4 regions of the Rhizobium sp. WW_1 genome follow, and region 1 is predicted to be linked to each of the others. Evidence: predicted binding sites of a transcription regulator. Region 1 holds the regulator's gene; each other region holds the start of a gene.
What was found. Region 1 encodes PhoB, which activates phosphate uptake and scavenging genes when phosphate is short. Its sites were predicted from a motif close to TGTCATNNANCTGTCAT; they were not measured.
Positions count from the first base shown of each region.

Region 2: the regulator PhoB is predicted to act here: its motif matches at 3,375-3,391, upstream of BJ928_RS08430 (acetoacetate decarboxylase).
Region 3: the regulator PhoB is predicted to act here: its motif matches at 3,373-3,389, upstream of BJ928_RS07240 (DUF1045 domain-containing protein).
Region 4: the regulator PhoB is predicted to act here: its motif matches at 2,694-2,710, upstream of BJ928_RS07380 (inorganic phosphate transporter).

Region 1 covers NZ_RAIN01000001.1:1,029,556-1,036,792, reverse strand. Annotated here, with positions in the region: gene BJ928_RS04905 (substrate-binding domain-containing protein) at 1-38, shown strand, start outside; gene pstC (phosphate ABC transporter permease subunit PstC) at 101-1,582, shown strand; gene pstA (phosphate ABC transporter permease PstA) at 1,579-2,913, shown strand; gene pstB (phosphate ABC transporter ATP-binding protein PstB) at 2,928-3,743, shown strand; gene phoU (phosphate signaling complex protein PhoU) at 3,795-4,508, shown strand; gene phoB (phosphate regulon transcriptional regulator PhoB) at 4,540-5,223, shown strand; gene BJ928_RS04875 (GcrA family cell cycle regulator) at 5,310-5,840, opposite strand; gene BJ928_RS04865 (aspartate aminotransferase family protein) at 6,266-7,237, shown strand, end outside.
Region 2 covers NZ_RAIN01000002.1:211,294-218,530, reverse strand. Annotated here, with positions in the region: gene BJ928_RS08445 (alpha/beta hydrolase) at 1-454, opposite strand, end outside; gene BJ928_RS08440 (ABATE domain-containing protein) at 616-1,236, shown strand; gene BJ928_RS08435 (patatin-like phospholipase family protein) at 1,319-2,476, opposite strand; gene BJ928_RS08430 (acetoacetate decarboxylase) at 2,515-3,261, opposite strand; gene BJ928_RS08425 (3-hydroxybutyrate dehydrogenase) at 3,469-4,257, shown strand; gene ppk2 (polyphosphate kinase 2) at 4,355-5,269, shown strand; gene BJ928_RS08415 (cystathionine gamma-synthase family protein) at 5,395-6,678, shown strand; gene BJ928_RS08410 (SgcJ/EcaC family oxidoreductase) at 6,718-7,101, opposite strand; gene BJ928_RS08405 (hypothetical protein) at 7,163-7,237, opposite strand, start outside.
Region 3 covers NZ_RAIN01000001.1:1,485,845-1,493,081, forward strand. Annotated here, with positions in the region: gene phnD (phosphonate ABC transporter substrate-binding protein) at 34-945, shown strand; gene phnE (phosphonate ABC transporter, permease protein PhnE) at 1,012-1,992, shown strand; gene phnE (phosphonate ABC transporter, permease protein PhnE) at 2,001-3,347, shown strand; gene BJ928_RS07240 (DUF1045 domain-containing protein) at 3,537-4,223, shown strand; gene BJ928_RS07245 (alpha-D-ribose 1-methylphosphonate 5-triphosphate diphosphatase) at 4,239-5,378, shown strand; gene phnN (phosphonate metabolism protein/1,5-bisphosphokinase (PRPP-forming) PhnN) at 5,375-5,980, shown strand; gene BJ928_RS07255 (hypothetical protein) at 6,003-6,257, opposite strand; gene polA (DNA polymerase I) at 6,305-7,237, opposite strand, start outside.
Region 4 covers NZ_RAIN01000001.1:1,515,059-1,522,295, reverse strand. Annotated here, with positions in the region: gene BJ928_RS07390 (helix-turn-helix domain-containing protein) at 1-213, shown strand, start outside; gene BJ928_RS07385 (MucR family transcriptional regulator) at 384-833, shown strand; gene BJ928_RS07380 (inorganic phosphate transporter) at 1,039-2,646, opposite strand; gene BJ928_RS39295 (hypothetical protein) at 2,887-3,195, shown strand; gene BJ928_RS07370 (hypothetical protein) at 3,234-3,794, opposite strand; gene BJ928_RS07365 (CbtA family protein) at 3,895-4,635, opposite strand; gene BJ928_RS07360 (CbtB domain-containing protein) at 4,648-4,857, opposite strand; cobalamin riboswitch at 4,916-4,988, opposite strand; gene BJ928_RS07355 (histidine phosphatase family protein) at 5,100-5,666, shown strand; gene BJ928_RS07350 (SURF1 family protein) at 5,765-6,529, opposite strand; gene cyoD (cytochrome o ubiquinol oxidase subunit IV) at 6,718-7,122, opposite strand; gene cyoC (cytochrome o ubiquinol oxidase subunit III) at 7,119-7,237, opposite strand, start outside.

The DNA.
Region 1 (7,237 bases):
AGATCCGCAAGGATTTCGCGGACGGGAAGATCATGTGAGTGCGTAAGGGCTGAACGGCGGCGCGGCGTGTTGCTGCGCCGGCGTTCGCCGGGGAATGGGAATGAGTGTATCGCTGCTGCTGCTTTGCTTGTCGGTCTTCGGCGCCTCTGCTTTTGTGCTGGGGCGGGTGAGGGCGGCTGCGTTGTCGGGCGGCAAGTCTTCGTCCATGCATTCCCGGCTCGGCTATCATGGCGCCTATGCCGCGATCTGGGCGGTGCTTCCGGCTCTGGCGCTCGTCTGCGCCTGGCTGATCGTCAGCCCGATGGTCATCGACCGCCTGGTGATCAAATCCTTTCCGGAGGAGGTTCAGTCTCTTCCGCAGGCCGAACTCAATCTCAGCTACGGCATGGTGCGCAGCATCGCCCACGGCATGCGCCTGCTCGATAGCGGGGAACTTGCCGATGTCGACGGCGGCAAGGCCGATCTGCAATTGCTGTTGGCGCAGAAGGGCGTCCCCCTCGCCGTTCGCCCCACCGGCTACATGATCGATGCCGCCAACAAGTATAACAGCATGCGCGAAGTGAGCCGCGTGGTAATGTCGGCAGCGGCGATCGTCCTGTCGCTGCTCTGCGCGGTTTACGGCCTGCGTGCCATTGCGCTGCGCTTTCGTGCCCGCAACCGTGTCGAGCAGGTCATTCTCGGCGCGCTGATCATAGCCTCCTCCATCGCGGTGCTGACGACCGTCGGGATAGTCGTTTCCATGCTTTCGGAGGCGGCGCGTTTCTTCAGCATGGTGCCTGCCAATGAATTCTTCTTCGGCACCGTCTGGGACCCGCGCTTTGCCGGCGCCGGCTCGCAGACGTCGGGCACCTTCGGCCTGATCCCGCTGCTGGCCGGTACGATCTATATCGGCTTCGTCGCCATGCTGTTTGCCGTGCCCATCGGCCTGTTCGCGGCGATCTACATGGCCGAATATGCCTCGGCCCGCGTGCGCTCCATCGCCAAGCCGATGCTGGAGGTTCTGGCCGGCATTCCGACGATCGTCTACGGCTTTTTCGCTCTCATTACGGTCGGTCCCTTCCTGCGCGATATCTCCGCCGAGATCGACGGTCTGATGACCGGGAACTATAGAAGCTTCATCGAAGCCCAGAGCGTTTTGACGGCGGGCTTCGTGATGGGCGTGATGCTCATCCCTTATGTCTCCTCGCTGTCGGACGATATCATCATGGCCGTACCGCGCTCGCTCCGCGACGGTTCGCTCGGCCTTGGCGCCACGCGTTCCGAAACGGTCAAGCGCGTGCTGCTGCCGGCCGCCCTTCCCGGCATCGTCGGTGCGCTGTTGATGACGGCGTCGCGGGCGATCGGCGAAACGATGATCGTGGTGCTGGCGGCGGGCGTGGCTGCGCGTATGCAGCTCGATCCTTTCGAGCCGATGACGACGGTTACGGTGAAGATCGTCAACCAGCTGACCGGCGATCTGGAATTCACGTCGCCGCAGACGCTCGTCGCCTTCGCGCTCGGCATCACGCTTTTCTGCCTGACGCTGTGCCTCAACGTCTATGCGCTCTACATCGTGCGCCGCTACAGGGAGCAATACGAATGAGCGATGTTGTATCCTCCCCTCAGCTGAACATGCCGCGCGGCCTGACGCCAGGCGCGCCCGCGCGTCGCGATATCGGCATCGCCAGGCGCTATGCCGCCGAGCGCCGGTTCCGCGCCTACGGCATGACCGCGGTCATCTTCGGTCTCGTCTTCCTCATCATCCTCGTTTCGACCGTGGTCCGCACCGGCTATACCGCCTTCGTCCAGACCTCGATCACCTTGCCGATCGAATTTACCGAGAAGGTGATCGATCCAACGGGCAAGCGCGCCAGCGACCCGAAGGTGCTGATTGCTGCCAATTATCCGGTTCTCGTTCGCGACGCGCTGGTGAAGGTGCTTGGCATCGATCCGGCCAATCGCGCCCTCGTTCGCGAGGCGACCGCGATGGTGTCGGAAGGCGCCAGGGTCGCGCTGCGCGACCGTGTCGTCGCCAACCCCGCGATCATAGGGACGACCGAAAACGTCACCTTCCTTGCCAGTGCCAATATCGATTCCGCCAACAAGGGCCAGATCGATCTCACGGTCGATGAAAAGGACCGCAAGGTATCCGACCGACAGGTCGCCTGGATGAAGCAGCTCGGCGATAGCGGTGCGCTGTACAAGGCCTTCAACAGCGGCCTCTTCGTATCGGGCAATTCCAGCCGGCCGGAAGCAGCCGGCCTAGGCGTCGCGCTGATTGGTTCGCTCTATCTGATGCTGACCGTGCTGGTGCTTGCCTTGCCCGTCGGTGTCGCCGCCTCGATCTATCTGGAGGAGTTCGCGCCGAAGAACCGGCTGACGGACCTGATCGAGGTCAACATCAACAATCTCGCAGCCGTACCCTCGATCGTCTACGGCCTGCTGGGCCTCTCGGTCTTCATCAACGTGATGGGCCTGCCGCGTTCGGCCTCGCTGGTCGGCGGTCTCGTGCTGAGCCTGATGACGCTGCCGATGATCATCATCGCCACGCGTTCGGCGCTGCGCGCCGTGCCGCCGTCGATCCGCAGCGCGGCGCTCGGTCTCGGCGCTTCGCGGATGCAGATGGTCTTCCATCATGTGCTGCCGCTTGCCATGCCCGGCATTCTGACGGGCACGATCCTCGGGCTGGCGCATGCCCTCGGCGAAACCGCGCCGCTGCTCCTGATCGGCATGGTCGCGTTCGTCGCCAACTATCCGGCATCGCCCCTCGATCCTTCGACGGCGCTGCCGGTGCAGATCTATATGTGGGCAAGCGAAGCCGAGCGTGCCTTCGTCGAGAGAACGTCCGGTGCCATCATCGTCCTGCTCTTTTTCCTTGTCGCGATGAATATCGGCGCGATCTTGCTGCGCCGCCGTTTCGAGCGGCGCTGGTAGGGGAGGGCCGGAAAATGAACATGATGACGGAAGCCGCAAGCGAAAGAGCATTGACCAGGAAGATGATGACGATCCCCTACAAGATGATCGGCCAGGACGTTTCGGTTTTCTATGGCGACAAGCGTGCGCTCTTCGATGTCAATCTGAAGATCCGTGCCAATACGGTGACGGCACTGATCGGCCCCTCCGGCTGCGGCAAGTCCACTTTCCTGCGCTGCCTCAACCGCATGAACGATACGATCGAGACCTGCCGCGTCACCGGCAAGATCACGCTCGACGACCAGGATGTCTACGACAACAGCATCGACGTGGTGGAATTGCGCGCGCGCGTCGGCATGGTCTTTCAGAAGCCGAATCCGTTTCCGAAGTCGATCTACGAGAATGTCGCCTATGGCCCGCGCATCCACGGCCTGCATCGTTCGAAAGCCGATCTCGAGCATATCGTCGAAACCAGCCTGCAGAAAGCCGGTCTATGGGGCGAGGTGAAGGATCGGCTCCACGACGCCGGCACGAGCCTGTCGGGCGGCCAGCAGCAGCGCCTGTGCATCGCCCGCGCCGTTGCCGTCAGCCCGGAAGTCATCCTGATGGACGAGCCGTGCTCGGCGCTCGATCCAATCGCAACCGCCAAGGTCGAGGATCTCATCCACGAGCTTCGGGAAAACTTCACCATCGTCATCGTGACGCATTCCATGCAGCAGGCAGCCCGCGTTTCGCAACGTACCGCAATGTTCCACCTCGGCCATCTGGTCGAGGAGAACGACACCGATAAGATGTTCACCAATCCCGACGATTTCCGCACGCAGGATTACATCATGGGCCGTTTTGGTTGATGATGTCAGGCGCGCGGCACATTTCACACAGTTCACCTTGAGGATAGAAAAATGGTCTCCACTCACATTCTCTCTGCCTACGACGAAGACCTGAAGTTCCTGACGCGCCGCATTGCGGAAATGGGCGGCTTGGCCGAGCAGATGGTCAGCGACAGCGTACGCGCACTGGTCAACAGTGACACCGCTCTTGCACAGAAGGTCATCTCCGACGACGTCATCCTCGATCATGCCGAACGCGAAGTCGGCGACAAGGCGATCGTCACCATCGCCCGCCGTCAGCCGATGGCCGCCGACCTTCGCGAAATCATGGGCTCGATCCGCATCGCCTCCGATCTGGAGCGTGTCGGTGATCTCGGCAAGAACACAGCCAAGCGCGTCATCGCGGTGCAGGGCACGGGCGTTCCGCGCCGTCTCGCCCGCGGCATCGAGCACCTCTCCGAACTGGCTCTGAGCCAGCTCAAGGAAGTTCTGGACGTCTACGCCACCCGCTCGCCGGACAAGGCTGTGTCGATCCGCGAACGCGACGAGGAAATCGACGCGATGTACACCTCGCTCTTCCGCGAGATGCTGACCTACATGATGGAAGATCCGCGCAACATCACCACCTGCACGCATCTTCTCTTCTGCGCCAAGAACATCGAGCGCATCGGCGACCATGCCACCAACATCGCCGAGACGATCTATTACATGGCGACGGGTGCTCAGCCCGAAGGCGAGCGCCCGAAGGACGATACCGCCAATACCGTCGGCGCGGTGACGGAATAATCTGGAAGCGAAGAAGGGAGACCATAGGCGCATGGTTCCAAGAGTTGCTGTTGTAGAAGACGAGGAAGCGCTCAGCGTTCTGCTGCGCTACAACCTCGAGGCCGAGGGCTTCGAGGTTGACACCATCCTCAGAGGCGATGAAGCCGAGTTGCGTCTCCAGGAGCGCATCCCGGATCTTCTGATCCTCGACTGGATGCTCCCCGGTGTATCCGGCATCGAGCTCTGCCGCCGGCTGCGTATGCGGCCGGAGACGGAGCGCCTGCCGATCATCATGCTGACGGCCCGCGGCGAGGAAAGCGAGCGCGTGCGCGGGCTTTCGACCGGCGCGGACGATTACGTCGTCAAGCCGTTCTCGACGCCGGAGCTGATGGCCCGCGTCAAGGCGATGCTGCGGCGCGCCCGTCCGGAGGTTCTCTCCACGGTGCTGCGTTGCGGCGATATCGAGCTGGACCGCGAGACGCATCGCGTCCATCGCAAGAGCCGCGAAGTGCGGCTGGGGCCGACGGAATTCCGCCTTTTGGAATTCCTGATGTCCTCGCCGGGCCGCGTCTTCTCGCGCTCGCAGCTGCTCGACGGCGTATGGGGACACGACATCTATGTCGACGAACGCACCGTCGACGTCCATGTCGGCCGCCTGCGCAAGGCGCTGAATTTCTCCAATATGCAGGATGTCATCCGCACCGTTCGCGGCGCGGGCTATTCCATGGAAGCCTGAGCGGTTAGCCGCTCAGGCATCGACATAGCGGCGGAAAAAGAAAACGGGCCTCGAGGGGCCCGTTTCTCTTTGTCTTGCGTTGGATTTCAGCCGTTGTTGTTGCGCCGGCGGTCATGCACCGGCTGGTAGGCCAGGCGCTGGTGATAGGTGCAATAGGGCGACGAATCCGGGCTGTCGTTGCCGCAGAAGTGGAAATCATCCTTCAGCGGGTCGCCGACCGGCCACTTGCAGGTGCGCTCCGTCAGTTCCGTCAGGCCGAGGCGACGGGAGATCGGAACGACGACATTTGCAGCCGGGCGATACTGAATTTCGTTGACGGAATCGACCTCGATCTCTTCCTTCAGCATGGTTGCGCCCTGCTGGCGGGTGACGACCGTACGGGTTGCAACGCGCGAGCCGAAACTGGCGGGGCGAGGTGCGGCAGCGCTGCGCTTCGGCGTGCGCGCTGCGGTTGTCGTGCCGCCCGCCTTCGCTCGGCCGGGAAGGTTCAGGCGATGCACCTTGCCGATGACGGCATTACGGCTCACGCCACCGAGCTGCGCAGCGATCTGGCTGGCGCTCAATCCTTCGGACCATAGCTTCTTCAGCTTCTCGACGCGTTCGTCTGTCCAATTCATGCCCTGTCTCCGCTGTCGCGTTTCCGATGGCAGAATCCCTCACCATTGCCTCGGATGGGAACGAGGCACGAAACGCTCTAAAATTGTGGTGACTAGTTCCGCCGCATGCAGTCTAGCAATTGCTTTTTAACCTAGTGTGAGGCTGACTCCGTGACAAGAGTCGGCGGAATCTTGAGGAATCGATTTCGAGGTTTTCCCCAACTTGCTGTCCGGGCGTGGCATTTCTGCAATAGCCGCCGTCGAACCCATCTCTTTTGCCCGCAAGCGCTTTCTCGCACCTGCCAAAGCGCCAGTTTTGTTGACATCGCGGTGCAAAACATCAATAGTGCCCGGGCCGCCGCAAGGCGGCATTTTTGATTTTTTCGGACCCGTTTCATCAAGCCGAAGCGATCGGTCCTTAAAGTTGTGATCGAGGAGATATGGCCATGGCCGAGACCACGCCGCTTTATGACACCTACATGCGCGCTCCACTGCGGTTCGAGCGAGGCGAGGGCGTCTGGCTGGTCACGGAAAGCGGTGAGCGCTACCTCGATTTCGCCGCCGGCGTTGCTGTCAACTCGCTCGGCCATGCGCATCCCCATCTCGTCGCCGAATTGAAGGCGCAGGCCGACAAGGTCTGGCATCTGTCCAACCTCTATGAGGTGCCTGGCCAGGAGAAGCTGTCGAAGCGGCTGACGGAAGCGACGTTCGCCGACAAGGTCTTCTTCACCAACTCGGGTGCGGAAGCGCTGGAATGCGCCATCAAGACGGCGCGGCGCTATCAGTTTGCCAAGGGGCATCCTGAAAAGTTCCATATCATCACCTTCGAAGGCGCCTTCCACGGCCGCACCATCGCGACCATCGCCGCCGGCGGTCAGGAGAAATATATCGAGGGCTTCGGCCCGAAGGCGCCGGGCTTCGATCAGGTTCAGTTCGGCGATCTCGATGCGGTGCGTGCTGCCATCACCGACGCGACGGCCGCGATCCTGATCGAGCCGGTGCAGGGCGAGGGCGGCATCCGTCCGGCGACCAACGAATTCCTGCGCGGGCTGCGTGAGATCTGCGACGAGCACGGCATGCTGCTGATCCTCGATGAAGTCCAATGCGGCGTCGGCCGCACGGGCAAGCTCTTTGCCCATGAATGGGCTGGCATCAAGCCCGATATCATGGCGGTCGCCAAGGGTATCGGTGGCGGTTTCCCGCTCGGTGCCTGCCTTGCGACGGCGGAAGCCGCTTCGGGCATGAAGGCGGGCACGCATGGATCGACCTATGGCGGCAATCCGCTGGCTATGGCAGTCGGCAACGCCGTCCTCGACATCGTGCTGGCAGAGGGTTTCCTGCAGCATGTGCGCGATATCGCGCTGGTGTTCCGCCAGGGGCTCGCCTCGCTCAAGGATCGCTTCCCCGATATCATCGAG
Region 2 (7,237 bases), on a different contig from region 1:
GCTGCGAAGCGGCGAGAACTGCAAGCTCGTCAGCCTTGGCATTCTGGGCAAAGGCTGTGGCGAATGCATTCTGCGGGAGGTAGATCAGCCCGTTGCTATCGGGCGCCAGTTTCGGTGCCTGCGGATGCGGCTCACCGCGATAGAAGACATCTGCGACCGTTTCCCCTTCATCCGGAGCAAGCGCCGCGACATAGACCAGCGCCTTGACCCTTTCGCTTGAGACGGCGGCGATGACGGCGCCGGCATAGGCGTGTCCAACCAGGACCACCGGCTTTTCCGTTCGCTCCAAGGTGCGATCCAGCGCGGCGATATCCTCGGCAAAGGAGGTCAACGGCAGTGGAGCGGCGGCTACCGAAAAGCCGGCGGCGGTCAATGGCGCGATCACCTTTGCCCAGCCCGACCCATCCGCCCAGGCACCATGAACAAGAACAATATCTGCATTTTGCGACGACATGAGTTTTCTCCTCGCGCCTTGAAGGCAGTAACCGTTTAAATAACATCTATAGGGTTACGTCCGATGTGCGTAACTTGTCAAGTGGCATTTGATAGGTTATATAGGCGCTGTGCTTTCGAGCGGCCGTTCGGCATCGCCGCCGGCCCGAACAGGAGTAGTCCATGGACAACCATTCACCCGCCATCTTTGTCGGCGACGCGCCGGGACTGGATTTCCTCAATTCGGTCGCAACGCCTGTGGACACGCCGATCGACTGGCTTAGCGATGGAGAGGGTTTGCTGCGCTGGCTGGAACAGGCCGAACTGGTGCCGCGAGAAACGCTTGTCGCCATGCGTGAGCAGGCGCTGCCCGGCGAACTCGACAAGGTCGCCGATCAGGCAAGAAGCCTGCGTGAATGGTTCAGGGCTTTCGTGCTTGCCCGCAAGGGAAAGCCACTGGCATCGGATGCCTTGAGCGAGTTGGAGCCGTTAAACCGCCTGTTGGAACGTGATGAAGGCTTCGGCCGGATCGTTGCTGATCAGCGGGATGAAAGCGGCGAGTTTGCTTTTCGTCCGATGCGGAAATGGCGCTCGCCCGAGGCGTTGCTATTGCCGATCGGGGAGACGCTGGGGCGCTTCGTCTGCACGGAGGACTTCTCCGATGTGAAAGCCTGCGAGGGCCATGCTTGCACCCTACTTTTCGTCGACCACACGCGCGGTCATCGCAGGCGCTGGTGCAGCATGGCGATGTGCGGCAATCGCGCCAAACAGGCGGCTCATCGGCACCGGCTAAAGCAGAGTTGAGACCGTCGTGCGAAAGCCGGAGCTTGCAACGCTCGCGCCGGCCTAATCAACCCTGAAATCCAGCCGCCTTTCGTCTGCCGGCTCAAACCGGATCTTCGCGGTGCAGATCATGGATCGCGACGGCATCGTCACTAAAGGGTGGCAGCAGCCATTCGCTGTGACGCAGCGTGCGCTTGGTGTCTTCAAGTCCCATGTCCCAATGCTCGCGCATCGAAGTGCCGGAGAACTCATAGTCCTTGGCGTGGCCTTCGTAGCTCTTATGCTGATAGATCAGATGCACGATGTTGACGACGCCGGCATTAGAATAATCCGCGATCAGCTCTTCCTCTTCAGGCGTCAGCTGGTCCTTCGGCACCCGCTTCAACGCACCGAGCAGCTTCATCTTCAGCCCGTGGATGCGCTTGAAATTGTCGGTGTTCTGCCGCGTGCGGCTCGAATACATGATGTCTTTATGGCGTGACAGCACATCCGGCATGCTGCGCGGCAGGACGCCGCGGGCGCTGAACAGATCCACCTGGAAGACGAGCGAGCTGCGGTCTTCTTCCTGATCGAGCAGATATTGCAGCGGCGTGTTGGAAACGATGCCGCCGTCCCAATAATATTCGCCTTCGATACGAATGGACGGCAAGGCGGGCGGCAGGGCGCCGCTTGCCATGATGTGCTCGGGGCCGATGCGGATGTTGTCGGTGTCGAAATAGACGAAGTTGCCGGTGCGCACATTGACGGCGCCGACGCTGAAACGCTTCTTGCCATCGTTGAGCACGTCGAAGTCGATCAGCATCTCCAGCGTCTTCTTCAGCTCGGACGAATCGTAGAAGCTGGTCGCGCCTTCGGCACCCGGCAGTTCGAGCCAGGGATTTGGAAAGCGCGGCTTGAAGAAGCCGGGCTGGCCCATCGTCATCGTCATCCAAGAGCTGGTGCGGTTACGGATATCGCGGAAAAAGTCGCCTTCCGGCGTATAGGCCCAGATCTTGCGGCCGGAGATGATTTGCCAGAACTGCTCCAGACGCTGCAGGCGCCGGCTCGGCTCATTGCCGGCGATGATCGCCGCGTTGACCGCGCCGATCGAGACGCCCGAAAGCCAGGTGGGCTCACAGCCGGCGTCGGCCAACGCCTGGTAGACACCGGCCTGATAGGCGCCGAGCGCCCCGCCACCCTGAAACACCAGAGCGACACGATCATATTGCGCGGCTATTTCAGAAATGGTCGGGGCTGCAGCCTTGGCGTTTCGTTCAAGCACGGTCCGTCTCCAGTATCATCTAACAATAAGGCAGCCGCTTACCGACGCTCAGCGAGGTAGTCGTGAACGACTTCACCCAGCCCGAGCGTCAGATCGGCGGTAAAATGCACGGCGGAAACCACTTCGAGGACCGGCAACCGCGCGACATCGGCCATGACATGCGGCCTGAGATCGAGAGCGGCTGGCGAGGTCCATGCTTCCTTGATGGTGATATCCGTCAGGTAGTAGCGCACCAGCTCGCAGATGCGCGGGGTGGCATCGACATGCGGCACGATCTTGATCAGGAAATTGGGCTCCGAAAGAACAGAGAGAAGCGGCCCTTGATCGACCGGCTTGTGCTTGTAGCCCATCGTCCCCGTGGCGCAGAGAACGCTGCCGTAATGCAGCGTGCCGACAATGACCTCGCCCTCGTTGACGATCTTCGGGCTGGCAAGCTTCTTCGGGAAACCCCAGATCTCGCGACCGCCGGTGATCGGCGCATCGTCGTCAAGATACATGGAGTGGACGTAGCCGCCCTTCTGCCCGCGATAGGTGACCGGGATGACCTGCCCGGTCTCGGTATAATCGCCGAAGCCGGTGGAATCGGGCATGCGGATGAATTCGTATTTCACCAGCGGCTCGTCGATTTCGAGCGGTGCGGGCACGACCGCCTCAAGCGCTTCGCGCGAGGTGCGGTAGGTGATGATGATATATTCTCGATCGAAGAACCTGTAGGGTCCGGGCGGATAGGAGGGATTGGTCAGCGGCATTGCATAGGCATGCTTGAGGATGTCTTCGACCTTCATCATATTGTCCGTCGCTAGAGAAAACCGCCGGGCGCCGGAGCGGAAATTTGCACGGTTGCATGACAGTGAAGTGTCAGGCGCCGAACGGTTGCGGCAAGAGGCCCCATCGCCACTGTAATCAAAGCGACATATCAGGCTGGCAGTGTGCGCCCAGCTTGAGCATTTCCCTTTACTCAACCATGTCATAGCGATTGCGGGAGTAGCATTATGGGTTCGTTGACTTCGAAGAATGCACTGGTCACCGGTTCGACGAGCGGCATCGGGCTTGCGATTGCCCGCGCCTTTGCAGCCGAGGGTGCGAATGTGACGATCAACGGCCTCGGCGATGCCGATGCGATCGAGAAGGAACGCGCCGCCATCGAAGCTGATTTCGGCGTAAAGTGCCGCTACTCCGGCGCCAACATGATGAATGGCGAGGAAGTTACCGCCATGGTGCATGAAGCCGAGGAAGCTTTCGGTAGCCTCGATATTCTCGTCAACAATGCCGGCATCCAGTTCGTTGCCCCGATCGAAGAGTTTCCCGACGACAAATGGGAAGCGATCATCCGCATCAACCTGCTTGCCGCCTTCTACGCCATCAAGGCCGCCATTCCCGGCATGAAGGCGCGCAAATGGGGCCGCATCATCAACACGTCCTCGGCGCATGCGCTCGTCGCCTCGCCATTCAAGTCTGCCTATGTTTCCGCCAAGCACGGTATTACCGGTCTTACAAAGACCATTGCTCTCGAAGCCGCACAGAACGGCGTGACGGTCAACTCCATAGCGCCCGGCTATGTCTGGACGCCGCTCGTCGAGAAGCAGATCCCCGAGACCATGAAGGCCCGCAACATGACGGAAGAGCAGGTCAAGCATGACGTGCTTTTGGCCGCCCAGCCGACGAAGGAATTTGTGACCGTCGATGAAGTCGCGGCAATCGCCGTCTTCCTTTGCGGCGACGCCGCCAAGCAGATTACCGGCACGACGCTTTCCGTCGACGGCGGCTGGACCGCAGAATAATGCCGAAGTCGCAGCCGGCACATGCTCGAGCAACGTGCCGGCTTTCTGCGGCTTCAGGGCTGCAGCACTAATATGAAAACAGAGCAGGAGGCGCATAATGACCGAAGAAAACCAGGACCCGCTCAGCCGCATCAAGGATGAGATCGTCGACAGCTTCGACGAAGAGCTGGAAATGCAGCTCGAAGAGGATCGCCTCGATGAGCTGGTCGCCGAGGGCCTCATCAGCGAAGGCGAAGCGACCCTCGACCGCAGGGTCTACTTCCGCGAACTCTTCCGTCTTCAGCATGAGCTGGTGCGCCTGCAGGACTGGGTGCAATACAAGAAGCTCAAGGTCGTCGTGCTGTTCGAAGGTCGCGATTCCGCCGGCAAGGGCGGCGCCATCAAGCGCGTCACACAGCGTCTCAACCCGCGCGTCTGCCGCGTCGTCGCGCTGCCGGCACCGACCGAGCGCGAACGGCATCAGTGGTATTTCCAGCGTTATACCGCCCACCTGCCGACGGCAGGCGAAATGGTGCTGTTCGACCGCAGCTGGTACAACCGCGCCGGCGTCGAGCGCGTCATGGGCTTCTGCTCATCGGAGGAGCTGGAAGAGTTCTTCCGTTCCGTGCCGGATTTCGAACGCATGCTCGTCCGCTCCGGCATCATCCTTCTGAAGTACTGGTTCTCGATCACCGACGAGGAGCAGGAATTCCGTTTCAACATGCGCATCCAGGACCCGTTGAAGCAGTGGAAGCTTTCGCCGATGGACCTGCAGAGCCGCGTGCATTGGGAAGAATACACCAAGGCCAAGGAAGAGATGCTGGAGCGCACCCATATTCCGGAAGCCCCCTGGTGGGTCGTCCACGCCGTCGACAAGAAGAAGGCGCGCCTCAACTGCATCGCCCATCTTCTGAGCCAGATCCCTTACGAAAACGTGCCGAAGCCGGAAATCATCCTGCCGGAGCGCATGCGCAACGCCGACTACCATCGTACGCCGGTGCCGCCGGAAATGTACGTGCCTGATATCTACTGACGATGTTGACGAGGCGGGTTCGCCAAAGCGAACCCGCCTCGTCTACCAAAGACTATGGCAAGCGGCACCGCAACTGATGATATGATGCGATTCTAAAATTCGTGTCGTTGGCTGAGGAGACCGTCATGACCGCGCCGCATCCGTCCAAAACGCATATCGGCAACCACGCACTTCATCCCGAAACCCAGATGCTGAATTATGGCTACGACCCGGAACTGTCCGAGGGCGCGGTCAAGCCGCCGGTTTTCCTGACCTCCACCTTCGTTTTCAAATCGGCCGAGGACGGGCGCGATTTCTTCAACTATGTCTCCGGCCGTACCGAGCCACCGGCGGGCACCGGCGTCGGCCTCGTCTATTCGCGCTTCAACCATCCCAACAGCGAAATCGTCGAGGATCGTCTCGCTGTCTATGAAAAAGCGGAAAGCGGCGCGCTGTTTTCTTCCGGCATGTCTGCAATCGCGACCACCCTTCTCACCTTTGCACGACCGGGCGATGCAATCCTGCATTCCCAACCGCTTTATGGCGGTACGGAAACGCTGATCGCTAAAACATTCCTCAATCTCGGGGTCGCAGCCGTTGGCTTTGCCGATGGCGTCAACGAAGGCTCGGTGACGGCAGCAGCCGAAGAGGCCATGGCCAAGGGCCGCGTCTCCGTCATTCTCGTCGAAACGCCAGCCAATCCGACGAACAGCCTGGTCGATATCGCGATGATCCGCCGCGTTGCCGATGCGATCGGCAAGAAGCAGGGGCATACGCCGATCGTCGCGTGCGACAACACGCTGCTCGGCCCGGTCTTCCAGCGGCCGATCGAACATGGGGCGGATATCTCGCTCTACTCGCTGACCAAATATGTCGGCGGCCATTCCGATCTGATCGCCGGCGCAGCCCTTGGTTCCAAGGCTGTCATCAAGCAGGTGAAGGCACTGCGCGGAGCGATCGGCACGCAGCTCGACCCACATTCCTGCTGGATGCTCGGCCGCTCGCTGGAGACGCTGCAGATCCGCATGGAACGGGCCAACAGCAACGCCCGGGCCGTGGCCGATTTCCTGCGGGATCACCCGAAGGTCGAGCAGATCCACTATCTGCCCTATAGCGATCCGTCATCGGCAACGGGCCGCACCTTCGCCGCCCAATGCAGCGGCGCGGGCTCCACCTTCTCCTTCGATATCAAGGGCGGCCAGCCGGCATCGTTCAAATTCCTGAACGCGCTGCAGATCTTCAAGCTCGCGGTCAGCCTCGGCGGCACGGAATCGCTTGCATCCCATCCAGCAACGACGACGCATTCCGGCGTGCCCATCGACGTGCGGCACCGCATAGGCGTGCTGGAATCGACGATCCGCCTATCGATCGGGATCGAGCATCCAGACGATCTGATCGCCGACCTGGCGTCTGCGCTGGACAGGGCCTGATGAAGCCATTGAATTCGACAGGCTAACAACGATGCCGGGTCAGTTGCGGACGGACAGAAGGTGTGCGTCTCGTGCGAGGCGCCACTGACCATCGGCCTCCTTGCGCAGAAGCGTAAGAGTATAGCCCGAACGATGAACAGCATCGCCACCCGGCGGTGTCACGGTTATGTCGATATGGTTGCGGATATAGGCCCAGTCGCCGAGCACCTGAAGCTCGACGATCTCGCTTGCGCCCTCCATCTTCATGCCGTCCATGCCCTTGGAAGCCGCGGCAAACGCCTCCTTCCCGAAGGGCTCCCGACCGGGAACCATGAAGACGACATCATCCGTCATCAACTCCAGAACGGTGGTCGTATCACCCTCCTTGCTGGCTGCGGTCCAGCTTTCCACGACATCCCGGATTGCCTTCTCATCCTCGGTCATTCCGAGATCTCCTCCACATTCAATGTCGAGATTCACAGCGCCTGTGCGCCACCGGCTACCATTATTCATCCGGCCATGCCTCAATATCCGGATCGACAATATAGCGTGCGCCGTCATGCCAGATATAGGTAATCAG
Region 3 (7,237 bases), 460 kb from region 1:
TCCGGGGACACCGGTTAATCAGGAGACGAACCCATGTTGAAGAAAGCACTTTTTGCTGCTACGGCGCTCGTCGCGCTCGCAGTCGGCGCTGCTGCTAACGCTGCAGACCTCAAGGAATTCCGCGTCGGCATTCTCGGCGGCGAAAACGAAGCCGACCGTCTGCGCAACTATGCCTGCCTCGCCGACCACCTGAAGAAGGAATTCGGCTTCGAGAAGGTATCGCTCTTCCCGGCCGCCGACTATGACGGCGTTATCCAGGGCCTGCTCGGCGGCACGCTCGACTTCGCAGAACTCGGCGCTTCCGGCTACGCAGCCGTCGCCATCAAGGACCCGAAGGCCGTCACCCCGATCCTGACCACGCAGCAGACCGACGGTTCGACCGGCTACTACTCGATCGGCCTCGCTCTCAAGTCCTCCGGCATCAAGACGATCATGGACGCCAAGGGCAAGAAGCTCGGCTACGCCGATCCGGACTCCACGTCTGGCTACCTCGTTCCGCTGACGCAGATTCCGAAGACCACCGGCATGCCGAACGACAAGTTCTTCGGCTCGACCCAGTTCAACGGCGGCCATGAGAACAACCTCCTCGCCGCTTACGACGGCAAGGTCGACGTTGCTGTCGACGACTCCTCGGGCGTTGGCGATTTCAAGGACGGCTTCACCTCCGGTACCTTCCGCAAGGAAGTCGACAAGGGCGCCGTAGACCCGAACAAGCTCGTCGAAGTCTGGCGTTCGCCGCTGATCCCGAACGGCCCGCTCGTCGTTCGCAACGCGCTCGGCACCGAATGGCAGACCAAGCTCTCGGACTTCTTCATGAAGCTCCCGACGGCTGACGCCAAGTGCTTCAACGCTGTCGAAGGCGGCGACTTCAAGGGCTATGTCAAGGTTACCCCGGACTTCTACAACGCCGTTATCGACGTTCGTAAGGCTGCCATCGGCGGCTGATCCGCATCCCGATAACTGGGCGGCCGGCAACGGCCGCCCTTTTGCTGTTCACAAAGGCAGGATTTCATGACGATCGCCGATACGCACCCGAACATGCAGAGCGCGCCGCAGAGCGCCAAGGAGATCGGCGACGCCTGGAGCAAGATGGTGGCCAAGCGCCGTCTCTACACCGGCATCGGCCTCGTGATCCTGCTTGTCGCCTTCGTCAGCTCGGTGCGTTTCGCCGACGAAAGCAATGCCGGCCACTTCTTCGAGCGGCTGCCGCATCTCTTCGACTTCCTGAGCTGGCTCATCCCCAAGGACTGGAGCGACGTCTACCGGGCGCTCTTCGACCTGCCGAGCCCGAATGGCGCGAATGGCGCCGGCGGCGAAGAATTCAACTTCCCGCTCGGCCGCGTCTATGTATGGGGCGATTTCTACATCCCCGAATATTTCGAGCTGATGATCATCACGATCAACGTGGCGCTGGTTTCGACCATCATCGGCTTCGTCTTCGCAGTGCCCATGGCCTTTTTTGCCGCGCGCAACATGTCGCCTTCCAATCCGATCCGACTGGTGACGAAGCGCATCATGGAATTCCTGCGCGCCTTTCCGGAAATCGTCATCGCCGGCCTGTTTTCGGCGATCCTGTCGATCGGCCCGATCGCCGCCATCATCGCGGTCGGCCTGCACACGATCGGCGCGCTCGGCAAGCTGTTCTACGAGGTCGTCGAGAATATCGACATGAAGTCGGACGAAGGCATGCGCGCCGTTGGCGCGAGCTGGACCGAGCGCGTGCGTTTCGCCGCCCTGCCGCAGGTCATGCCGAATTTCGCCTCCTACGCACTGCTGCGTCTCGAGATCAACGTCCGCGCCTCCACCATCATCGGCGCCGTCGGCGGCGGCGGTATCGGCGAGGAGCTGAAGCTTTCGATCTCGCGCGGCTTCGGCGCCAAGACCATGGCGCTGGTGCTGCTGCTCTTCGTGACGATCATCGCCGTCGACCAGTTTTCCGCATGGCTCCGCCGCCGTCTCGTCGGCGAACATGCCTTCCTTTTGCAGCATTGAGGTTATCCATGTCCGTCATCGACGCCGGCCGTATGCAGGAAATCGAAGCGCGTTACCCGGAGGTCCTTCACCGGTCCTTTCGCCAGCGCTTCGGCGCGCTGATGATGTTCATCGGCGTCATCCTCTATGGCATCTATGCCGTCTGGTTCTTCGACCTGCCGAAAGTCATTTCGGAAGCGCATTGGGAGCGCGTCGGCATCTATCTCAGCGAATGGATCAGCTATGACGTGCAGCCGGAGTTCCGCGTCTCCGGCGACAAGATCAGCATCAAATATCCGCGCTTCTCGCCGCTCGGCGACAACCCGAACCCGGATTGGGTCACGACCAATCCGGATGGCAGCATGACCGTTTCCGTCAGCGGCACGAGCCGCACTGTAACGGTGACGAAGACGCAGGCCATCGTCACGGCGCACGGCATCACGATACCGATCGATATCAGCGGCGACATGCCGAAGCTCGTCGGTTCTCAGCCGGTCCCGACCTGGATGACCGTCTACGACGACAATATCCTGGTCAATCTCGGCTTTGCCGGCGATGCCAGCATTTCCACCGACCGCGTGAAGATCCGCAAGCGTTTCCTCGGCTGGGCAAACTTCGTCTTCGACACGCATTCGCCCTTCTTCGACAAGCCGGCGAGTGAAGTGATCGGGCTGATCGTCTCAGGGCCGCGGCTCGACCCCACGCAATCCAATCTGTCGCTCGCCTTCGACAACGTCTGGAACAATGGTGCATGGCAGCATGGCGACGTCTGGACCAAGCTGTTCCAGACCATCGTCATGGCCTTCCTCGGCACGCTGCTCGGATCGATCGCCGCCTTCCCACTGGCCTTCCTGGCGGCTCGCAACATCACGCCGAGCCGGCTCGTCAACCAGATCCTCAAGCGCTTCTTCGATTTCCTGCGCTCGGTGGACATGCTGATCTGGGCGCTGTTCCTGACCCGCGCCTTCGGCCCCGGCCCGCTCGCGGGCAGCGGCGCGATCTTCCTCACGGAGACCGGCACGCTCGGCAAACTTTATTCCGAAGGCCTTGAGAATATCGACAACAAGCCGCGCGAAGGCGTGAAGTCCACTGGCGCACCAACCATTCTGGTGCATCGCTATGGCATCATGCCGCAGATCGTGCCCGTGATCGTCAGCCAGACGCTCTACCAGTGGGAATCGAATGTGCGCGGCGCGACGATCATCGGCGCCGTCGGCGCGGGCGGCATCGGCCTCAAGCTTTGGGAAGCAATGCGCACCAACGCCAACTGGGAAAACGTCGCCTATATGGTGCTGCTGATCCTCATCGTGGTCTTCCTGTTCGACGCCGCATCCAACGCCTTGCGCTCGCGCCTGATGGGTACGCGGGTGAAATAAAAAAGAACGGTAAAAAGTCGTTCCGCATCATCATTCTGTCACGGGAATCCGGTAGCGCAGGCCGGCAAGGCCGTAGTGGCCAAGCCGGCTTTAGCCGGATTCAGGTCGTTGCTGTCTTGCTGCTCTTGCGGTTTGTCGCAAATCACCCAACAGTGTCCCGCGCAGCCGATTTTTCCAAGGAATGCAGCCTTGCGCTATGCTCTCTATTTCACCCCGCCCAAAGACGATCCTTTGACATCGCTTGCCGCCCTCTGGCTGGGCCGCGACGCATTTTCCAACGAGATCTTTTCCGACAAGGCCATGGCCCCCCTGCCCGAAGGCCATGCCGAGCTGACGGCCGATCCGCGCCGCTACGGCTTTCACGCCACGCTGAAGGCGCCCTTCGACCTCGCATCCTCCGTGACCGAACGCGATCTCCTCGACGTCGCCGCCGAATTCGTCTCGCAGACCAAGGCTTTCACCATTCCGCAGCTGGTGCTTGGCCAGCTCGGCCACTTCTTCGCACTCGTGCCCGGCACCGTTTACCAGCCGCTGCAGGATTTCGCCTCGCACGTCGTCAAGACTTTCGAGCCGTTTCGCGCGCCGCTTTCCGACCATGACATCGCACGGCGCAAGCCGGAGGGGCTCACCGAACCGCAGCGCGCCAACTTGCTGCGCTGGGGCTACCCTTACGTCAACGACGAGTTCCGTTTCCACATGACGCTCACCGGGCGCGTGCCGACCGAACGTCAGCCCGAACTGCAAGAAATCCTGCGTGAGCGCTTCGCCGAGCATACCGGCAAGCCGCTTGATATTTCCGGCCTCGCCATCTTCGTCGAAGAAGAGCGCGGCGCTCCCTTTACCGTCCGTTCCTGGCTGCCGCTGGCCGGCGCCTAATATGAAAGACCTGACATGACCAAAGAAACCGTCCTTTCCAACGCCCGCATTGTCCTCGAAGACAAGATCGTCGAAGGCTCCGTGCTGATCCGTGACGGTCGTATCGCCGCCATTTCCGAAGGCAAGTCCGATATCGGCGAGGATTTGGAAGGCGACTTTCTGATCCCCGGTCTGGTCGAACTGCACACCGACCATCTGGAAGCGCATTACTCGCCCCGTCCGGGCGTTCGCTGGAACAAGACGGCCGCGATCCAGGCGCACGATGCCCAGATCGTGACTTCCGGCATCACGACCGTATTCGACTGCCTGCGCATGGGCTCGGACGAAGACGGCGGCTTTGAAAAGGGCGAGATGCGCGACATGGCCGACGCCATCCAGGCGGCGCAGCGCGAAGATCGGCTGCGCGCCGATCACCTGATCCACCTGCGCTGCGAAGTCTCTTCCGACAACGTTCTCGACCATTTCCAGGATTTCGAGAAAGACCCCTATGTTCGTCTGGTCTCGCTGATGGACCACGCACCGGGCCAGCGCCAGTTCCAGACTATGGATCAATACATCTTCTACTACCAGAAGAAGCGCGGCCTGAGCGATGAGGCCTTTGCCAAGTTCGTCGCCAAGCGGCAGGACGAATCGGCCAAGTATGCGACCCCCAACCGCGATGTGATCTCCAAGGTCTGCGCCGAGCGCGGCATCACCGTTGCCAGCCATGACGACGCGACGCTCGCCCATGTCGACGAAGCCATCCATTACGGCGTTCGTCTGGCGGAATTCCCGACCAGCGTCGATGCCGCCAAGGCTTCGCATGGCGCCGGCATGAGCGTGCTGATGGGCGCGCCGAACATCGTGCGCGGCAAGTCGCACTCGGGCAATATTGCTGCCCGCGATCTCGCCGAGCTTGGCGTCCTCGACGTGCTTTCTTCCGACTACGTGCCGCTCAGCCTGCTGCATGCGCCCTTCATCCTCGCCGATGAAGTCGAAGGCATTTCGCTGCCGCAGGCGATCGCCATGGTGACGGCGACGCCGGCACGGACGGTCAGCCTGAATGACCGCGGCCGCATCGCGGAAGGCCTGCGCGCCGATCTCGTGCGCGTTCGCCGCGATCATGGCGTACCCGTTACGCGCTCCGTCTGGCGGGAAGGACGCCGGGTCGCATGAGCGCGGACGCCAATATCGAGCCGGCTAATCTCGGTCTGGCGGATGCGACGGCGGGCACGCTCGCCGTCGTCGTCGGCCCGAGCGGCGCCGGCAAGGATACGCTGATGAACCTGGCCGCGCAGCATTTTGCCGGCCGGCCCGACGTGCACTTCGTCCGCCGCGTCATCACCCGAGACGGCGATGCCGGCAACGAGGACCACAGAAGCGTTTCCGAGGCCGACTTCGATGCGATGGAACAGGCCGGCGCCTTTGCCGTCTCCTGGGAAGCGCATGGCCTGAAATACGGCATTCCGGCCGACGTCTTCGATGAGCTTGTACAGGGGCATCTGGTGATTGCCAACGGCTCGCGTTCGGCGCTGCATCACTTCCAAGCGGCATTTCCGCGGCTGAAGGTCATCAACGTCACAGCCACGCGCGAAGTGCTGGCCGAGCGGCTGATGGCGCGCGGACGCGAGAGCCGCGAGGATGTGCTGAAGCGGCTGGAGAGAAGCTCGCTGACTGTTGAGGGCAGCTACGACGTCGCCGATATCGACAATAGCGGCACGCTCGACGAAGCGGAACGCGCCATTATTTCGGTGCTGGAAACGCTGGTCCGCAAGTAAGCCCGGTGGCGGCGATCGAAGATCATTCGGCCCGCCACACGTCCTCATACCCCTGATCGTCTATGATGAACCGTGTCCCCACCGGAAGATGCAGGTATTTGACGACGGCCGGCAAGAGTTCACGCAAATGCGCCGTGTGCACAGGCTGGTAAAAATCCGTGGCGTCGGAATATTCGCCACAATAGAAAAACCAGCTGATATTACCGCCCTCGGGCAGGGCTTGCCGCACGCCATAGATCGGCATGCGACCAAGCGTCGACATGGCGATGGCCACCATGTTTTCCGGCCCCGTTTCCAGCGTGTCTGTTTCGAGCTCGCTTCCGCTCAGTGCGCCTCATCCCAGTTGTGAGCCGCGCGGGCGTCGACCTTCAGCGGCACGGCCATATCGACCGCCGGCATGGCGGCGTTTTCCATGACCGAGACGATGATCGGCGTCGTGCGTTCGACATCGGCATCCTCGACTTCGAAGATCAGTTCGTCATGCACCTGCAGCAACATCCGCACGCGATCGCCGAGTCCGGCCACGGCCAGCGCCGGCTCCATCTTGATCATGGCGCGGCGGATGACGTCGGCGGCAGAGCCCTGGATCGGCGCATTGATCGAGGCGCGTTCGTTGAAGGCGCGGACGGAAGGATTGGAAGAGCGGATTTCCGGGAAATGGATGCGGCGACCGAAGATCGTCTCGACATATCCCTTGTCCCGCGCAGCCTGCTTGGTGCTGTCCATATAGTCGCGGATGCCGGGGAAGCGCTCGAAATACTTCTTGATGTAATCGCCGGCTTCCGAGCGCTCGATCGAGAGCTGATTGGCCAGGCCGAAAGCCGAGATGCCGTAGATGATGCCGAAATTGATCGCCTTGGCACGGCGGCGAACCTCGCTCGGCATGCCCTCGACCGGCACGCCGAACATTTCGGAGGCCGTCATCGCATGAATGTCGATGCCGTCTTCGAAAGCCTGCTTGAGCTGCGGGATGTTGGCGACATGCGCCAGCACGCGCAGTTCGATCTGGCTGTAGTCGGCCGAGACGAGCTTGTGGCCCGGCGTCGAGATGAAGGCCGTGCGGATCTTGCGGCCTTCCGCCGTGCGCACCGGAATATTCTGCAGGTTAGGCTCGGAGGAAGACAAGCGTCCCGTCGTGGTCGATGCCAGCGAATAGGAGGTGTGAACGCGCTTCGTCTCGGGATGGACATAACCCGGAAGAGCGTCGGTATAGGTCGATTTCAGCTTGGTGAGCTGGCGCCAGTCGACGATCTTGCG
Region 4 (7,237 bases), 490 kb from region 1:
CTTGTCGGCCAGACGATGGAGGATGTCGAGCGCAAGCTCATTCTCCAGACGCTGCACCATTGCGATGGCGATCCCACGCATACGGCGTTCATGCTCGGCATGCCGCTTGTCACCCTCTACAACAAGCTGGCGGTCTATTTCTCGGACTCGGCCGGTGAACGGCAGCAGGCTGCCGTGGATATGGGATACGGAGCGAAACGCTACCGGCTATGATTGCGCGCGCATCGTATGCGGGCGCATTGTGCCCCGGTTACCAAGCCGGGATCGCGCTCTTGAAACAGGGCGCAAATCGAAACGGCGCGCTACCCGGCTTTGGGTATTGCGCCTGATGCAATTCGAGCGGGGCGGCGCGCGAGGAACCAAATGAGATCCGGGAAAAGATCATGGATTCTTTTAGCGAGAGAAAAGACCACGTTCCACCGAAGACGCCTTCCTTGTTCGATGGCTGCGTGAAGATCGTTTCGGCCTATGTCAGTCACAATGCCATCCCCGTTCACAGTCTTCCCAGGCTGATTAAGGATATTCACGAGGCGCTGCAAACATTGGATGCGTCCGCTCCGATCGTCGACCGCAGCAATCTGGTGCCGGCGGTGGATCTGAAGAAATCGGTAACGAACGATTACATCGTCTGCCTTGAGGACGGCAAACGCTTCAAGACGCTGAAGCGCCATTTGCGTGTGCATTATGGCATGACGCCAGAGGAATACAGGCAGAAATGGGGGCTCGCTCCGAACTATCCGATGGTGGCGCAGAATTACGCCAATCGTCGTTCGGAACTCGCCAAGATTTCCGGCCTCGGCGCGAACGGCAACAGAAGGGAAGGCGTGCGCTGACGCAATTCGGGCAAAGGCCTGTCCCGCGTTCCTGACCGTTATGGTTTCGGCGTTACGTGGAATTCGCGCGGATAGTCGCGATCGACCCAAGCGCATTGCCGCGCTCGCCGTGGGTCCGCGCCTGCCGGGCAACGCTGCAAACAAAATGGCGCCCTGTTGCGGGCGCCATAGTCTCTCAAGGACTTGAAGCCTTTATCGGAACTGCTCAGAAGACCTGGCGCAGCACGAGGAACAGCACGAAGGCAAGCGCGATCGAGGCTGGCAGCGTCAGGATCCAGGCCATCAGCATGTTGCGCACGGTCGACCATTGCAGGCCGGAACCGTTCGCCGCCATGGTGCCGGCGACGCCGGAGGACAGAACGTGCGTTGTCGAAACCGGCAGGCCGAGATGGTCGGCAGCGCCGATCGTCAGCATGGCGACGACTTCGGCGGCAGCACCCTGGCCATAGGTCAGATGCGTCTTGCCGATCTTTTCGCCGACGGTGACGACGATGCGCTTCCAGCCGACCATCGTGCCGAGGCCGAGCGCCAGCGCGACGGCGACCTTCACCCAGAGCGGGATGAACTTGGTCGCGTGGTCGACGGCGGCGTGATAGTCGGTCACGGCCTTCAGGTCGTCGGCGCTCATCGGCAGAAGCTTCTGCTTGTCGATCAGCTTCAGCGATTCACCGATCAGGTAGATGTCGTTGCGCACGTTGCTGACGAGCCCGTTCGGCAGCTTCTCGACGCTTGGATAGGCGGCGATCTCGGCGCTGGTCGAATGGATATAGGCCTGCAGCGCCGGTGTCGTCGCGTCCGTCCAGGTCTTGGTCTTCACGGCATCGCTGACGGCAGCCTTCGGATCGGCCGGCGCGGCGACGCCCGGCTTCACATATTTGCCGAGCACGGTTTCGACCTGTGCCGAAGCGGCCTTGTAGGCTTCGAGATAATTGACGTCGGGCGTGCGGTTGAGCGCGAAAGCGGTCGGGACAAGACCGATGAGGATGAGCATGATGAGACCCATGCCCTTCTGGCCGTCGTTCGAACCGTGGGCGAAGCTGACACCGGTACAGGTGAAGATCAGCAGGCAGCGAATCCACAGTGGCGGCGGCGCATTTCCCTTCGGCGCCTCATAGAGCGCCTTGTTGCGGATCAAGACCTTGGCGACCAGAAGCAGCACCGCCGCCATGGCAAAGCCGATGATCGGCGACAACAGCAGCGACATGCCGACGCTGCTTGCCTGCGACCAGTCGACACCGCTGGTCGCGGAGCCTGCAGGGGCAAGGAACTGGTTGGCAAGACCGACGCCGATGATGGAGCCGACAAGCGTGTGCGAGCTGGAGGCCGGCAGGCCGAGATACCAGGTACCGAGGTTCCAGATGATGGCTGCGGTCAAAAGGGCGAAGACCATCGCAAGGCCGGAGCCGGAGCCGACCTGCAGGATCAGTTCCACCGGCAGCAGCGCCAGAATGCCGAAGGCGACGGCGCCGGACGAGGTGAGAACGCCGAGGAAGTTGAAGACGCCGGACCACATGACGGCGAATTCCGCCGGCAGCGAGCGCGTGTAGATGACAGTTGCGACAGCATTGGCCGTATCATGGAAGCCATTGACGAATTCGAAGCCGAGCGCGATCAGCAGCGCGAGGCCCAGCAAGATCCACGGAACCGCGGCTGCATCGGCAAGCTCGCTGCCAAGGGCATAGCCGACATAGGCAAGGCCGGCCAGCACGAGGACGCCGAAGATCGGAAGAAACCATTTTGCCGAACTGCCTGCGCCGTGAATCGGATGGTTGGCATTGCCCCCCTCCGCACTGTTTGAAACGAGGTCGACCATCCCAAACTCCTTTATGGCAATTGATATTGCTGGTGTAAGCCTCCTTGATGAAACTCTCGTGACGCGCGAGTAGGTTGCGAAAGCGCGCAAATGCCGGTAATTGGACGCATCTTCCCCACCGGATGTGAACCTCCACCCATCGTAATTTCGCCGCCAAAAGGCCTTTTTCGGTTCAGCCGGCGTTCATGCCGCGGGAGGTTAAATCCCCGCTGTAAGGGACTTGGATAGAGGGCCATCAAAATGAGATCGTCCGTGATTGCCATCGCTGCCTTGTTCGGCAGCCTGGTTGTATCTTCGGCAGAGGCAATGCCTATCCCGAGCGTTGGGACAGCGGCCTCGGCGCCGATTGTGAAAGTCGACTATGCTTGCGGTCGTGGCTGGCATCTGACGCGTTGGGGCGAATGCCGCCCGAATCGCTGGGGTCCGCCGCCGCGGCGCTGGGGCTATGACAGACCGCCACCGCCGCCGCCCTGGGGCTGGCACGGCCATCGCCATCACCGTGACGGTTGGCGCGATGACCGTTGGCGCGATCGCCCACGTTACTGGTGAGATCAAAAACACCGCCGCGTCTCGCGGCGGTGTTTTGCCTATGGGTGGATCTGCGGCCGCAATATGCGTGCGCCGAGCCATAGGCCGGCAAGGATCAGTAGGCCCGCCGATAAAATTGCGGCGAGGCTTTTGGCGTGAAGCGCGATATCGGCAAGTTTCGGCCGGATGAGATCAGCTGTATTGAAGTTTTCGCCGCTGAATTTGCATAGGACCAGAGAGAGGTTGTTGCGCACGAGCACCGCGTCGATATCGGAGACGAGGTCGTCGACCGGCGCCTTTTCTTCCTTCATCGTTCGCATTTGCAGCAGCACCGCTTTCGCCGCCGCAAGATAGGCGTGCGAGCATTCATTGAAAGGGCTTTCTTCGTCGCTAACGCTGCCGGGCATCGTGCCCCAAAGGCAATAGGCACGCTGGATCTCGGTAAAATTCAAGAGACGACGGAAGGTTTCGTCCGTATCCGATGCGCTCTCGGCGAGAGAGATGATCCGCCCGTAATAGGGGGCGATGACGGCCATTTCGCCATGGGTGAGACTGGGGATCGGGATGCCGGCCTGGCTTCCGGAAGAACCGCCGCCATGCGCGGCGACAGAAACGGGCAACCCCGAAATCATGAGACAGAACATTGCTGGCAGCGCGCCGCTTGCCCATGAACGTCTCCCGCGCATGTTGCCATGCGCGGGACGCGAGCTATTTATCATACTAAGCCCGGCGCAGGGCCGCATTGCCGTAGCGTGGCTGCGGCAGCTGGCGCTCCGCCCAGGCTCCGAAGGCGAGACCGAGCGCCGTCCAGAGGATGACATGCATGCCGAGCGAGGTGAGGCGGAAGCGCCAGAGCACGACGGCCGAGAATTGCTCGGGGACTTCGTTGATCGGAGGAAGCAGATATTGGATCAGCGCTATGAAGGCGATGTAGCCGATACCGGCGATGATCGCGCCGTTCCAGGAACCATAGCGCGCCGCCAGCCGGCGACCGAAGCCCACGGCGACGATCATGCCGACGACGGAGGCGAGGATCATGATGAAGAACAGCTCGGTTCGCGCGCCGATCGTGTCGGGGTTGCCGACGGCCGGCGGGTTTGCCGGATATTTGATGTCGGGGACGAGCGAAATCGTCACGAAAGCGGCGATTGCGAGCAGAGCTGCCGTGCCGCGCGCTCCGAGAGGGCTGACGCGACCGTAGACGTAGGAGAAGACCAGCGCGAACAATCCGCCGATCGCCGTCGAAAAGACCATGATACCGGTGAAGAGGCCGATGCCGGCCTGTGTGGCGCGACTGACGATTTCCGGTTCCGGTGTTTCGCCGGCAGCCTGCGCGGCCTTTTCTTCAAAGCCGATGGCCCAATCGACCAGCGGCTCGCCGAAGGTGTGGGCGAAGGCAAAAACGAGAATGCCGGCGAGGGCTCCGACGATCATGCCGCGGAGCAAAAGACGTCCAACCATGTGCCTGATCCCTTAGTGGCAGGGGAAACCGAGAAGATGGCGGCCGTCATGCACGAATTCATGCACATACATGCCGGAGATGAGCGAAGTCGCGCCTTCTTCTGCGCCAACGAAATAGATCGCCAGCAGCATCAGCAGGCCGGCGAAAATGGCCCAGGGGAGGATCTGGCCGAGCGGAATCGGCTGTGGAATCGCTGTCGGGGCGAAAGTCGTGTCGGACATTGTATTTCCCTCTTTAAGAAAAGCGCGTTCCATTTGCGGAAGGGTTCTTGCGGGAAGGGTCTGGCTCTCGAGGGTGAAACTTCCGCCTTCGATTACAGTGGCGCGACCGCACCGGGATTCCACCGGCTTCCACACCCGCAGCTGCAAGTTTATATCTATTTGTAAAGACAGTTGTCAATCAAGCGCCAATGCGATGCAAAATCGCGACAAGAGCGCGTCAGGGGATGGAATTGGGGAGTGTCATGAAAACGCGTTTGAGTTGGATTTGCCATGGGGCGACACAAGCCAATCGGAACGGATGCTTTCCCGATGACGAACCGCTGGAGGCGAAGGCAACACAGCAGGCTCAATCGCTGTCCTTCGGGCTCGGGGCGATCGATCGCGTATGGAGCAGCCCGGCCCTGCGTGCCCGTCAGACGGCCGTGGTGCTTGGCCTCGATGCCATCCCGGATGTCGCCTTGCGCGAATGCGACTATGGCGATTGGCGGGGCCAATCGCTTGCCGAGCTGCATGAAAGGGATGCGGATTCCCTGGCTCTATGGATGACGGATACGTCGGTGGCGCCGCATGGCGGCGAAGCCTTGTCGGCAGTCATGAAGCGTGTCGGCGAATGGATGGGAAACCACATAGAGGATAGTGGCCATATCGTCGTCATTACCCATGCGAGCGTCATTCGCGCCGCCGTTCTGCAGGCCCTTCAGGCGCCGCCTGCTGCATTCTGGTCAGTCGATGTCGAGCCGTTCGGGATTGTCGAAATGACGAGTGACGGTCGGCGCTGGCTGCTTCGCTTCCCGAAGATGACGATCTAGGGCGGTTCCCACACGGCCGCGAAGCAGTTTTGCGACGGCGTGAAGGCGATCAGATAGAGCATTTCTGCGGCTTCCTTGAAGCCGGAAATGCTCGGGGATCAGCGAGCTGTCTTTGCCCGCCGCCGTTCGGAATAGACGAGAAATCCGGCCATGCCGAGTGTCATGATCGCCAGCCCATACCAGGTGATGGCATAGACCAGATGGCTGTTGTGGAACGTGATCTGCGTCAGCCCTCCGACTGGCAATCCGCCCGGGTTCTTCGTATCGTCGGCATCGATGAAATAGGGCGCCACGCTCTGCAGTCCGCGGGTCTCGGCGATGGCGGTCACGTCGCGCGAGTACCAGCGCTCGTCCGCCGGCACGTTCGAGCGCAGTAATGTACCCTTCGGCTCGTTGATCCTGAGCAGGCCGGTAACGGTGGTCTCACCGGCGATCTCACCTTCCGGGCGCGTCGATGGATTGCGCTTTTCGGTCGGCACAAAGCCACGGTTAATGATGACGATCGTGCCGTCCGCGAGCTTCAATGGCGTCAGCACCCAATAGCCTGCACCTAGCGCGGTTGAGGCATAGACCTGCGCTTCCTTGTCATTGAGGAAAGTGCCGCTTGCCTGCACATGCTTGTATTCCGAGTTTTCCGCCGTGATATCGGCCCATTGTACCGGGCCGGGAGCGGGGACAGCGGGAGCGTGTACGCGCGCATCGACCTTGGCGATCAAGTCCAGCTTCCAGTGCCGCCGCTCCACCTGCCAGGTGCCGAGGCCGATGAGGAGGGCGGTCAAGAGCAGGAGCAGCGATACCCAGATGATGAGGGTAAGCGTCGAGCGCGGCTTGGCTTGGGAAGTGGTCGAGGAAATGTCGGTCATGGCGCCAGTCTCCGGGGACGCGCTGCTGCATGATTTCGAAAGGTTTGATCGTCTTCGCTGAAAATCATGCGTGGTCTGAAACATTCGGCTGCGTCTTCTAGCGCTTCAAGAACGCGTCGCGCAGCAGCCGGCGGAGTTTTCGCGCCGGGAAGACGGCGGGCCTTCGCCGGAAGGCCCGCCGCTCAGTGTTATGGCATGTTGCGCATCATCTCGGGCGACATGGGCATCATGTTCGCGTTGAGGTGATGCATGACCCAGAGCGAGCCGGACAGCGCGATGATGACGATGACAATGGTGAAGATCAGCGCCATCATGTTCCAGCCGCCTTCCGAGCGGGTGTTCATGTGCAGGAAGTAGATCATGTGCACAACGATCTGGATCGCGCCGAGGATCATGACGATCGCCCCGGTGACGGCCGGATCGGAGATGACCTTGCCCATGACCAGCCAGAATGGAATGGCGGTCAGGATGACGGAGAGGACAAACCCCGTCATGTAGCTCTTGAAGGTGCCGTGTGCCGCCTCGTGGCCGCCATGGTGATCGTGGCCGTGGGCGTCGCCGGAATGATGCGAATGGTCTGTGTTCGAGCTCATCCGAGAACTCCCATGAGGTAGACGAGAGAAAACACGCCGATCCAGACGACGTCGAGGAAGTGCCAGAACATCGAAAGGCACATCAGGCGACGCTTGTTTTCCGGGATCAGGCCGT